Regions from separate parts of the Psychrobacter sp. H25 genome, predicted to be linked through region 2. Evidence: predicted binding sites of a transcription regulator. Region 2 holds the regulator's gene; the other holds the start of a gene.
The links. Region 2 encodes PhoB, which activates phosphate uptake and scavenging genes when phosphate is short. Its sites were predicted from a motif close to TGTCATNAANCTGTCATAA; they were not measured.
Positions count from the first base shown of each region.

Region 1: the regulator PhoB is predicted to act here: its motif matches at 1,306-1,324, upstream of AC5JPO_RS06390 (DNA translocase FtsK).

Region 1 covers NZ_JCACRV010000001.1:1,595,206-1,601,545, forward strand. Annotated here, with positions in the region: gene AC5JPO_RS06390 (DNA translocase FtsK) at 1-1,215, opposite strand, end outside; gene trxB (thioredoxin-disulfide reductase) at 1,819-2,841, shown strand; gene aat (leucyl/phenylalanyl-tRNA--protein transferase) at 2,842-3,654, shown strand; gene AC5JPO_RS06405 (MerR family transcriptional regulator) at 3,688-4,122, shown strand; gene rimI (ribosomal protein S18-alanine N-acetyltransferase) at 4,220-4,717, opposite strand; gene tuf (elongation factor Tu) at 4,882-6,072, opposite strand.
Region 2 covers NZ_JCACRV010000001.1:2,490,429-2,496,768, reverse strand. Annotated here, with positions in the region: gene AC5JPO_RS10215 (LOG family protein) at 1-70, opposite strand, end outside; gene AC5JPO_RS10210 (alpha/beta hydrolase family protein) at 377-1,342, shown strand; gene AC5JPO_RS10205 (3'-5' exonuclease) at 1,350-2,069, opposite strand; gene AC5JPO_RS10200 (M23 family metallopeptidase) at 2,266-2,856, shown strand; gene phoR (phosphate regulon sensor histidine kinase PhoR) at 3,073-4,182, opposite strand; gene phoB (phosphate regulon transcriptional regulator PhoB) at 4,241-4,945, opposite strand; gene dtd (D-aminoacyl-tRNA deacylase) at 5,058-5,510, opposite strand; gene asd (archaetidylserine decarboxylase) at 5,625-6,340, shown strand, end outside.

The DNA of each region.
Region 1 (6,340 bases), 900 kb from region 2:
TTGACTCGTATCACTTGATTGAGTTGTTTCAGGCTCATTAGCTTGTAGCTGATCAGCGAACTCCTGGTTATATTCAGCAGATTCAGTCGCAGCTGTTTGCGCAGCTGGCATCGTCTTGGAGTTTGACGCCCACTCCTCTTCGGGCACGTCTATAGCCGTGTCTGTCTGAGTATAGTTGGGTACAGGCGCACTAGAGCTCTCTATACTGCTGGCACCATAGACCATATACTCACTCGCGAGCAGGTCATCAACCGTATTAGCATCGTTCCATGCAAAACTTGGCTCGACTTTTCGAGCAGGTATCGCGGTAGGAGCTGACATTGTTGATGGTGCGATATGGTCCGCTGTGCTATCAGCCGTAGCACTGGCAGTCGCTGGCGCTGTGTATAGTGGCGCACTTTTCTCATCGCTTGACGTAGTAGCTTCTTTTGCGATCGCTATAGAGGCTTTGACGCTGTCTGCCAACCCTGATGTCGACAAGAAATCTGACAACACATTACTGAACCGGCTACTGTTATCTGCCTCATTAATACTATCAGTATGATCAGCTGATTGCAGCTCAAGTGGCAGTTGTTCATGCTCTACTTGCTGCTCAACCTGATCATCTACGCTGTGGCTATCGTCTTGTGGCGCACTGATTGGCTGAGTAACGTCTACATCCTCTTTGTTCTTTACGCCCGAGCCAAGCCACGATAATGCCGTAATTCTCTGATATATTGCGAGCCAATGAATATTGAAAGCGAAGGTAGCCGTAATCACGACAAATACCGCCAAGAAAGCCGCACTACCCCACTGTGATAGTAGCTGTGCCAAGCGCTCTTGTAACTCAAGACCGATAATACCACCAGCCACACCTTCAAATCCTATCGATGTAGGGTTGGTCACTTGTTGAATCAGGGCGGCCAGTTGTGCAAATAATGCACTAGCAGTCAGCAACAAAAACACGTAAGCGACCAGTCGCATGAGCCAAAACGTGGGTTTATTATCCCACCAAATAAGAATCGACTCATAAACGACAAATGCTAAAAACCACCAGGCACCAAACCCAAAAAAGCTGTAGAGCAAATCGGACAACCACGCACCCGTCTGACCACCCATATTATTGATGGTTGTCATATCACTACTGATATGCGACCAGCTAGGATCATTGCCTGTGTAAGTCATTAGAATGACAAACAGATATACGGCTAGTATTAACCCAAGGAGGGTAAACATTCCCTTTTTTAAATACTCAATATGCGGTGCTGATATCACGTAAAATCTGCCTTGTTGTTAATACTAAATGGTCGCCAACGCATGACTAAGCCTAATCATGCTGACATAAAGTGCTGACATAGATGTACCTCGCAGAGTGTTTTTGATAGGGAGGCATTTATCATAAGACGCTAGCATCATAAGAACGCATAACTGTCATTGTCACCCAAACCCTACCGCACTCGGCATAACTCCTTATAATAACAAATACATAGGTACAGTGGCGACAGTCTTATAAATAAAGCGTGTAGGAACGTAAATCGAGACGCTATTTGTGAAAAAAAACCGTCCACCAATAGAGTATTTATTGCTAACAGAATACTGCTAGCGGTTTAGTACAAACGCTATAAAATACCAGCTGTTTCTAGCGCTAGTATTTCAAGGTTATTGTGCTTTGATTCTAATGATAGCTGTGTTTGTTTTAGCAAACTTGCACTTTTCGACCTATGCCCTTATGTTATTATCACACAGCAATTAGAAAAACCATATTAGTCATAATTTTTGATTTTTTTACTATATTTATAACTATCATTATTCATTCGTATTTTTAGAAAGGAACACCTCATGGCAACTGACACTACCGCTCCACGTCACGAAAAACTCATTATTTTAGGCTCAGGTCCTGCAGGTTACTCTGCTGCAGTATATGCGGCGCGTGCCAATCTTAAACCAGTTATGGTTACGGGTATGGAAGTAGGCGGTCAATTAACGACCACTACCGAAGTCGATAACTGGCCAGGCGATGCACATGATTTGACAGGTCCAGCACTAATGGAACGCATGAAGGCGCATGCTGAGCGTTTCGGTACAAAACTGGTTTATGATCATATCAATGAAGTCAATCTAAACGAGCGTCCATTTCAGCTGTCAGGTAACAACGGCAACTATACTTGTGATGCCTTGATCATCTCAACAGGTGCTTCTGCACAGTATTTGGGGCTAGATTCAGAAACCAAATTTAAAGGCCTTGGCGTATCTGCTTGTGCTACTTGTGATGGTTTTTTCTATAAAGACCAAAAAGTCGCCGTGATTGGTGGTGGTAATACCGCCGTCGAAGAAGCTTTATATCTGTCTAATATTGCTTCTGAAGTCACCTTGGTGCATCGCCGTGATAGCTTACGCTCTGAAAAAATCCTACAAGATAAGCTGTTTGAGAAAGCCAAAAATGGTAACGTCAAAATCGAATGGAACTACCAGGTAAAAGAGGTGGTTGGTGATGATATGGGCGTCAATGGTGTCGTTATCGAATCAATGATTGACGGTAGCACCAAACAGCTAGACGCAATGGGTATGTTTGTCGCGATCGGTCACAAGCCTAATACTGACCTATTCACCGGTCAACTGGACATGAAAGATGGCTATCTGACTGTCAATAGTGGTCTCAATGGTAACGCTACCCAAACCAGCATTGAGGGTGTATTTGCAGCTGGCGACGTCGCTGACCATGTTTATCGTCAGGCTATTACCTCTGCTGGTACAGGTTGTATGGCAGCACTTGATGCTGAAAAGTACTTAGATGCTATCGGTGAAGCAACGGCAAAAGACCATACGTACGCATCAACCCTAACTGCTGATCAAGAAGACTAAATGGATAACTTCACGCAGCACGATGATACCACTCAATACATCACGCCTGAGACTCTAAAAAGTCTTGGGCGTTATGACTTTCCTAATCCTATCTCTGTCGATCCTGATGGGATTGGCATTGTCGCGATGGGCGGCGATCTGGCATCTGAGACATTGATATCTGCTTATGCACGGGGACTATTCCCATGGTTCAATGAAGACGAACCTATTGCTTGGTGGTGTCCTGAGCCACGCTGTGTGATAGCACCATCTGATTATCAACCGAGTAAGTCGCTACGTAAGCAAGCAAGCCGCGCGCATTGGCAGTTGACACTCAATCAAGCTTTTGATGAGGTCATACATGCTTGTAGTCTACCGCGAAGCGATGGTCTTAATAACGACTTGCCTGAAGGCGAGCATACTTGGATTCATGATGAGATGATTGAGGCCTATACCAAATTACATGCGCAAGGCTTCGCCCACAGTATTGAGGTCTGGGATGAAAAAGGTCAGCTGATTGGCGGACTTTACGGACTAAAAATAGGCAATATTTATTTTGGCGAGTCTATGTTCCATCGTGCGTCCAATGCCTCAAAGATAGCCTTCTGGGGTTTGATGCGCTTATGCGAACAAAGTCACGTGGCACTCGTCGATTGCCAATTGCCAAATGATCACCTCATGAGCTTGGGCGCTACCACCCTGCCGCGTACTGATTTCCTGGCTCAGTTAGATAGCCTGATAAGTCATCGTTTTGTTCAGTGGGATGACAGCTCGCACAAACCATTGGCAGTGACGCGACTTGATACTACAGAGCCTTGGCAACGCATATCATGATAATGACAGTAGCTAAGCAATAACGAGGTTTTTATGGCGCTTGATATCTCATTTTTGTTGATCGGAGAGCTGGCAGCGAAGGCCAATACCACCAAAGACACGGTACGTCATTATGAGCAGTTAGGTCTGCTAAAATCACGTAAACGTCAGGCAGGGTCACGCTTGTATACGGAGTTTCATCCTGAGTGTATCGAACGTATTGAGTTGATTAAGAGTGCACAAGCTATTGGCTTCACCCTCATCGAGATCAAAAACAGCTTAAACGATTATTACGATGGTCAACTGGATATTGATTTGCAGCTCATGCTGACTCAGCAAAAGCTAGAACAAGTCAAAAAACAACAAGCCAATATCAGTATGATGGTAGAGCTACTGAGCGAGCGCATCGACATTCTTGTTCAGATGCAGGCAGATAGTGAGTATCAGCTGGATATTGAAGTTTGTAAAAAGACGATACCTTCACAGTAACTACGCTGAACGCCGTAATCATAATAACTCTGCTTGATATCCCGTACTTGCCTTCAGAAACACTACTATCTTGACTATCAACTAGATTTCCTCCAGTCTACTCGGTATAAGTGTGCTGCATAATAAGCGCATCAACTGCTGGCTGATGTGATGATTGATAGTAGCCTTTGCGCTTATGGATCACGACGAAGTTTTGCCGCTCATATAACGCAATCGCTGCATGATTGTCTGCACGCACCTCTAGCAACAAACTTTCAACTTGATTACTCTGCAATACTCTATGTAGCTTATCAATAGCTTGTGAAGCAATACCTTGTCGTTGATAATCAGGATGCGTACCAATACGCAAAATCTCTGCTTGTTCAAACATCATCTGATATAAACAATATCCAATCACTTGCTTATCTTCAGCCCACTCTTCTTTCTCTTGTTTATAGACTATTAGCATATTAATGCTGTCTTGCTCAAGCAGTTCAAGCAAAGTCTGGTAGCTCCAAGCGTCTTGCTGCTGGACGATGGCTTCGATATTGGCTACGGCTTGAATCATTTTCTCAGACTCTGCTACATTAATTGGTGACGCTTCTATCGCAAACATGACTGCCCTTTTATGCTTGTTATTTAATTAGTTTTATCATTTGATTCGGCTTAGATTATATAAGTAAGTAGCTACATTATTTATTCTTTATCACAAAAAAAGCCACCCCATTTGGGGTGGCTCTTTTATGACTAACTCACAAGCTCATTACTGAGACTTAATGATTAGTTCAATACGTTAGCAACAACACCAGCGCCTACAGTACGGCCGCCTTCACGAATAGCGAAGCGTAGACCTTTGTCCATAGCGATTGGGTGGATAAGCTCTACGCCCATCTCAACGTTATCACCAGGCATTACCATTTCAGTACCGTCTTGTAATTGGATTGCGCCAGTTACGTCAGTAGTACGGAAGTAGAACTGTGGACGATAGCCGTTTAGGAATGGTGTGTGACGACCACCCTCTTCTTTTGACAATACATACACTTCAGCATCAAACTTGGTGTGAGGCGTGATTGAACCTGGCTTAGCTAGTACTTGGCCACGTTGTACGTCTTCACGCTTAGTACCACGTAGTAGTACGCCACAGTTTTCGCCTGCACGACCTTCGTCAAGCAGTTTACGGAACATCTCTACACCAGTACAGGTGGTTTTTTGAGTGTCACGGATACCAACGATTTCGATCTCGTCACCAACTTTAACGATACCAGATTCAACACGGCCGGTTACTACGGTACCACGACCTGAGATTGAGAATACGTCTTCGATTGGCATTAGGAATGCTTTATCGATGTCACGCTCTGGCTCTGGGATGTAGGTGTCTAGTACGTTTAGTAGTTCTACTACGGCTGGTTGGCCATATTTGTCTTCTGAGCCTTTTAGGGCTTCAGTAGCTGAACCTTTAACGATTGGCGTGTCATCACCTGGGAAGTCATAGTCGTTCAATAGTTCACGAACTTCCATTTCTACTAGTTCTAGTAGTTCTTCGTCATCAACCATGTCACATTTGTTCATGAATACGATGATGTACGGTACGCCAACCTGACGTGAAAGCAGGATGTGCTCACGTGTTTGTGGCATAGGGCCGTCAGTTGCAGATACTACTAGGATTGCGCCGTCCATCTGAGCGGCACCAGTGATCATGTTTTTAACATAATCGGCGTGACCTGGGCAATCTACGTGAGCATAGTGACGGCTGTCTGTGTCATATTCTACGTGTGAGGTGTTGATGGTGATACCACGTGCTTTTTCTTCTGGTGCTGAGTCAATAGACGCGTAGTCTTTTGCTTCGCCGCCAGAGGTGATTGCAGCTACGGTTGCGATTGCAGCGGTAAGGGTTGTTTTACCATGGTCAACGTGTCCGATGGTTCCGACGTTGACGTGTGGCTTGTTACGTTCAAACTTGGCCTTTGCCATGGGTATTTCCTCTTTTTTTGGTGAATGATAAATAAAAAGCTGTTTAATGACTCATAATAAAATTAAATCATCATAAACCTAGCTATCAACCGCACGAACCACTGCTCCTAATCAAACAGCACTCCGAACTAATTTTTGTATCCGTTATTATACGCTGACTTGTCTTAAATAGTCATAACTCTGCCAATACAAACCAATTTTTCTCTGTGTCATAGAACGCTTGATTCATTACAACCTCAGCTATGACCTTTTAACTGTCTCGATGTAC
Region 2 (6,340 bases):
CTTTTTCTATATCTGTGATGTCCTTACTAGTAATTACATCGTAAGTATCGTCATTTATTTTCATTTGCATACAGCATCCTTAATTTTTATATCAGGTTTTATTGAGTGCTTGTTATTGGTGAAGGTAAAACACCGACACCCTTCGTTTGTATTATCATGCACATTGTTTATAAAACGCGCTCAGCCAAGGTTTATAAAACTTGGAAGTCATATTTGAGCAACCGTCTCACCAGCATTTATCTTAACATAAGCAATGCTATCACACAGTCACAGGGATTTATCACTACGCAAAAACTACACTTTAAAGACATGTATTTGTGACACATCATAGTTTAATAATTATTATCTACCAATAAAAAAACACTAAGGTATAACGATGGATAATCGCGACGCTTCTTTGACTACAGACCACCCAAATTCTATCATCGATAACAACTTGATCAACGCTAATAGTACGGACAGCGCTACTGATATCGACATATACTCGCTAAGCATCATGACCGATCGCAATCAAGTACTGGCAGCTACAGTCTATCGTCCTAAAGAGGCGCCCACAAAAGCCATTATGATGGCGCCCGCTACCGGCATCAAGCGCCGTTTTTATCATAACTTTGCGACATATTTGGCACAGAGTGGCTTTGGTGTCCTGACCTTTGACAATGAAGGTATCGGCGAGTCATTGTCGACTGAGCTGGCAAAATGTAGTGCTTCTTTAATCAGCTGGGGTCGCCATGATATGCCAGCCGTACTTGATGCGCTACAAGATCAGTTCCCTAACGCGTCTTACCATCTCATCGGTCACAGCGCGGGTGGACAGCTCATTGGGTTAATGCCGAACCATGACGCCATCTCTTCAGTGTTCAATGTCGCCTGCTCATCAGGACAGATCAAAAACATGGGTATGCCCTATAAGCTCAAAGCGATGTGGTTTATGGATGTTTTTATTCCGACTACTAACTTAGCATTGGGCTATACACCTGCAGACAAGATTGGTATGGGCGAGCCATTGCCACGCGGCGTTGCGCGCCAATGGCGTGAGTGGTGCAATGGCGCAGGCTATATCAAAACCGCGTTTGGCAAAAGCATTCACACGCATTTTTATGATGAGCTCAGCACGCCAGCACTGTGGTTAGGCTTTAGTGATGATGATATCGCCAATAGTGAAAACATGGACGATATGATACGCGTATTTACCAAGATGCCTGTAGAGAAGCGCTTCTTAGACCCTGATGATTTTGGACTAAATCAAGTCGGTCATATGCTCTATTTTAGTGGTAAAACCAATGCCAAAGCACCAGAGCTTTGGCAAATGGCAGTAGATTGGCTGAGCAAAGGTGAATAGGCTTTAATTATTCACCTTCTTGGGTTTTCTCTGCTTCAATACGCTTCTTTAGAGCAGAGTATAGCGACGGCTGCATATTATGAATATTGCCTATCATCCATTTTACATAGCTGATAGGCACCTCTTTGATTGGTTTGCCTTTATGCTTACCAAACGGCATCTTACTCACAGGAGTCGCTTTGTTAGAAATCGCATGTGCCGCTGCAAAATCTGTCGGGGCAATCTCCAGTCGCTCACAGCATGCCTGATAAAGCAGATAGCACATTCGTGCGTCACCTAACGCGTCATGAGCGGCAATCGTCATGGAACCCGCCTCGCTCTTGCCCAACAACTGCTCAATGCACTTGGACTGACCATACGCGCGCCATTCTGGAAAAGCGGCGCGCGCCAGTCTCACGGTACAGATGAGCTTAGCAGAGGGACTACCAATTACTCGCCAATCAAAGCGTACGTTATGTCCGATCAAATACTCTGGTAGCTCAAATTGATCTAACTCAAAGCGCTCAAGACCAGCGACATCAGCATCCGTAATACCATGCACCTTGATAACCACAGGTGATATCGAACGACCACTGTTAAAATATTTCATCCACTCATATCCAGTAGCTACGTTGATCGTTGCGACTTGAATCGGCCTCGGATCACGGCCTTGATCGGTTTCAGTATCGATGACAAGCGCCGTCTCAGCCATAGTAGAGATATCAGCCGTGTTAAAAGCATCATTCATAAGAAGTTAACCATCCATAGCACCGTCATCGCTCAACAACAGTGTTAAGTAGATAACGTTATATTTGCTGTGCTTGTGTTTAATGACACCTGTATTTATGGGGATAAAATCCATAGATAACAATGCTATACACACCTTTGTATACAGGGCTTTTATAATAAAGTCTTATATCGTATAAAACAAATAAGAGACCTCAATGCTAGCAGATGAAAAAAACCAACAACCCAAGCCTTCTATTTTTGGGCGCGTGTTGAGCGTACTGATTAGAGCAGTGGTATTGCTTGGGCTGTTATTTGTGTTTGATAAGCTGCTGCCCGATATCAGCCAACAGACCCAATCATTTGTGGTCGCCAAATGGCAACAGATGAGTTTGCTGCAGCAAGAACTGCCGACAGAAGATAGCTTACCCAGCCCACTACCAGGGCAAAACCTGACGGATACGTGGGGCGCAGCACGCAGTCAAGGGCGCTCACATGAAGGTATCGATATCTTTGCAGAACGAGGAACACCCATACAGTCAACCACGCAGGGTATCGTGAGCAAGGTTGGCGAAAATACTTTAGGTGGCCTCGTGGTCGTCGTAGTAGGACCGGGCGGTGCAGGACATTATTATGCTCATCTAGAGGACTATGCTGATATCTCTCCCAATGATTGGGTCAATAAAGGTGATACTATTGGCTACGTGGGTGATAGCGGCAATGCAAAAGGGACACCGCCGCATGTACATTATGGTATTTATATTAACGGCAGTGCTGTGAACCCCTACCCGCTTTTACAAAAGAATTAAGCATAATGTATAAAAAGCTCTAATAGCATGTATCAAGAGAGGTGCTAGGGCGTGTCCCTATTTTAAAAATGGTGATAAAAATGAAATAAATCGCAGGCTAACAAGGAAAATAGTGCAGACAATATCGAGATATTGACCAGCTATTTGACGCCGTTTGCCAAAGATTTAGCCATTTTTAGCCCATTCAATGATAAGCGTTTGAATTAGGGACACGCCCTAGTTTGCGGTGACTGTACGCACATAAGTGGCTGGAAATACCACACTAAATGTCGAACCCTCACCCTCTATTGATTCAATCTGTAGCTGCGCTTCGTGTTGATGCAGTACGTGTTTTACGATAGCTAACCCCAGACCTGTACCACCTGTGGCACGGCTGCGACCTTTATCAACACGGTAGAAGCGCTCCGTCAAACGAACAATATGCTCTGGTGCTATCCCCAATCCGTCGTCTTCGACTGCAAACCGGCATCCATCTGATGTTCGCGTCCAACTGATAGTAATATTGCCACCTTTTGGTGTGTATTTTATCGCGTTGATCACCAGATTGGACAATGCGCTGTTTAAGTACATCTCTGATCCATATAGACCATCATAGGTGTCTATATGTAGATGAATGATGTGCTTATAGGCTTGGTTATAGGCTTGCGCATCATCATAGATATTGGTGAGTAGCTTGGTCATATCTATAGCATTGACTTCGTGCGTCTCTTCGATCTCAATTCTAGATAAAAGCAGCAAGTCATTTACGATTCTATTCATACGCGCGGTTTGCTGAGTCATGAGCTCAAAACCACGGCGCCAATGGGGCGGCATATCTGGCTGATCCGTAAAGTTTTCTAAGTAACCGGTCATGACGGTCAATGGTGTGCGTAGCTCATGAGAGACGTTTGCCACAAAGTCTTGGCGCATTTGCTCTAAGTGCTTTAAGCGCGTCACATCATAAATAAATAGGAGTTTTTCATCACCAAAAGACGTGAGCTCAAATTTTAGGTAACGGCTAGGGTCGCGCCATGACTCTATGTGGATACCATCATTGGGCAGTGTGGTGTCTTCATAATACTGGTGAAACTCTGGTATGATAATAAAATCAAAGACACTCTTCCCTTTATCATCTTTCTGCAAAGACAATAGATCCTGCGCCGCCTGATTCCACCATCCTAAGCAATCATTCTCATCGATTAAAATCACCGCGTCTCGTAGTGCTCGCAGTGCGCTTCTGATTTTTTGTAGCTGCTCTGCTTCATGCTGGGCAGAGGTGTTTTCTGGGGTATCTTGCTGATGGCTGTTACGGGTTTTTTTGTGTTGTGCTGGCACTGTCTTGTCCATTTCTTATCCTTACCACTATCCGCTATTTTAGTATTCCAGCGACCTTATGTATGCAAGACTAGCTTGGTTCAATAAGACTAGAGAATCGATAGCCTGTACCGCGTACCGTCTGTATCAATGTATCGCAGTCATGAGGACGCAAGAGTTTACGCAGACGCTTAATATGTACGTCGATGGTGCGATCTTCGATGTATACGTTGCCGCCCCAAACCTGATCGAGGAGCTGCGTTCGTGTATAAGCGCGCTCTGGATGACTCATAAAAAACGCCAATAGACGATACTCTGTCGGACCCACATCGATGACTTTTCCGGCGGCGGTCACACGCTGACTTTTGGTATCTAGACTCAACTGACCGATTTCAATAGGCTTGTCACTACTCATCGCACTACTACGGCGCAATACCGCTTTGATTCTAGAGATCAGCTCACGGGTTGAAAAAGGCTTGGTCATATAGTCATCTGCACCCGCATCGAGTCCATAAACCTTGCTGTCCTCTTCACTTTTCGCCGTCAACATAATGACTGGTATCTCAGAGAGCAGCTCATCGTTCTTTAGCATACGACAAAAATCAACGCCGCTTTTGTCTCCTGGTAGCATCCAATCTAACAAGATCAGCGACGGTCTATGATCGACCACTTGCTGGTGCGCCTCTGAGACATCAGCGGCTTGCAGGCTCTCAAATCCAGCCATTTCTAGCGTCATCACAACCATTTCACGAATCGCAGGTTCATCTTCAACAATCAAAATTTGCTCGTTATACATATGACATTCTCAGTGTTAGAGGGCAAAATTTAGCATGTAAAAAGGCGATAAATACTCACCAGTCTTTATCTATTAAACGGATTAATTATGACAGCTTGATGACACTCTAGTGTCAGATCTCCAGTAGAAAATTTAGGGGTCCGTCATTGACACTAGCGACTTGCATGTCAGCGCCAAACTGACCAGTGGCGACGTTTGGGTACTGTGTTTTTGCATAATCTATAAGTTGCTCAAACAGTATTTGAGCCGCATCAGGTGCCATTGCACCACCAAAATCAGGACGGCGACCTTTGTCTGTTTTTGCCATCAAGGTGAACTGCGACACCAATAACAAACCACCGCCTGCCTGCTGGACATCTTTATCTAGTTTACCAAATTTTGTAGGATCTTCATCATTTTCAAAAATACGATACGTGAGAATTTTATCAATCATTCGCTGAGCCGTACTCAGACTATCCTCGTGTCCCAAACCAATATAAGCCAGTATTCCATGATCTATTTTGCCAACACAATGCTCATCGATAGTCACACTAGCCCGCCTGACTCGTTGTATAAGTGCCTTCATTTACTCATTCCTTAACAGATTATGCTCAGACAATAATGGGCTGTCCATGATAAAATACGGTCATTAACTTGCACATGCAATAATGACATCATCTCTTATTTTGGTAGCCGTATTATGAATGTATTTACCACCTTACAACAGCTGGTACCACAGCAGCAGCTCAGTAAAGTCGCTGGACGTTTGGCCGCCAGCCGCCATCCTTATGTTAAACGTACCTTTATTCGTAGTTTTGCAAAAGCCTATAACATCAGCCTAGACGAATATGAGCGCCAGAGTCTCAATGCATACGAGAGCTTCAATGATTTTTTCACTCGTGAATTAAAAGAAGACGCTCGTACCATCGATACCACTGACAACGGTATCGTCAGCCCTGCTGATGGTATTATCTCTCAGCTCGGACAAATCCAAGACCATAAGTTATTGCAAGCCAAGGGTCGTCACTATGATGTCGGACAGCTGCTGGCTGATAGCGAAGATGGCAGTTACTTTGCGGATGGCAGTTTTGCGACGATCTACCTAGCGCCTAGCAATTATCACCGTGTCCATATGCCGTTTACAGGTACGTTGACCAAGACTCGCTACGTACCTGGCACGTTGTTTTCGGTTAATAACACTACGGCCGCTAACGTGCCAGATTTGTTTGCCCGTAATGAGCGTCTGGTCTGCATGTTCGATACCAAGTACGGCAAAGCAGCCGTTGTCATGGTAGGCGCTATGATCGTCGCTGGTATCGAAACCGTCGCGACAGGTAAAATCACTCGTACTGACGACATCCAAGAAGCCGAGCATGACCTGCCGTTTGCCGCAGGGGATGAGCTTGGACGTTTTTA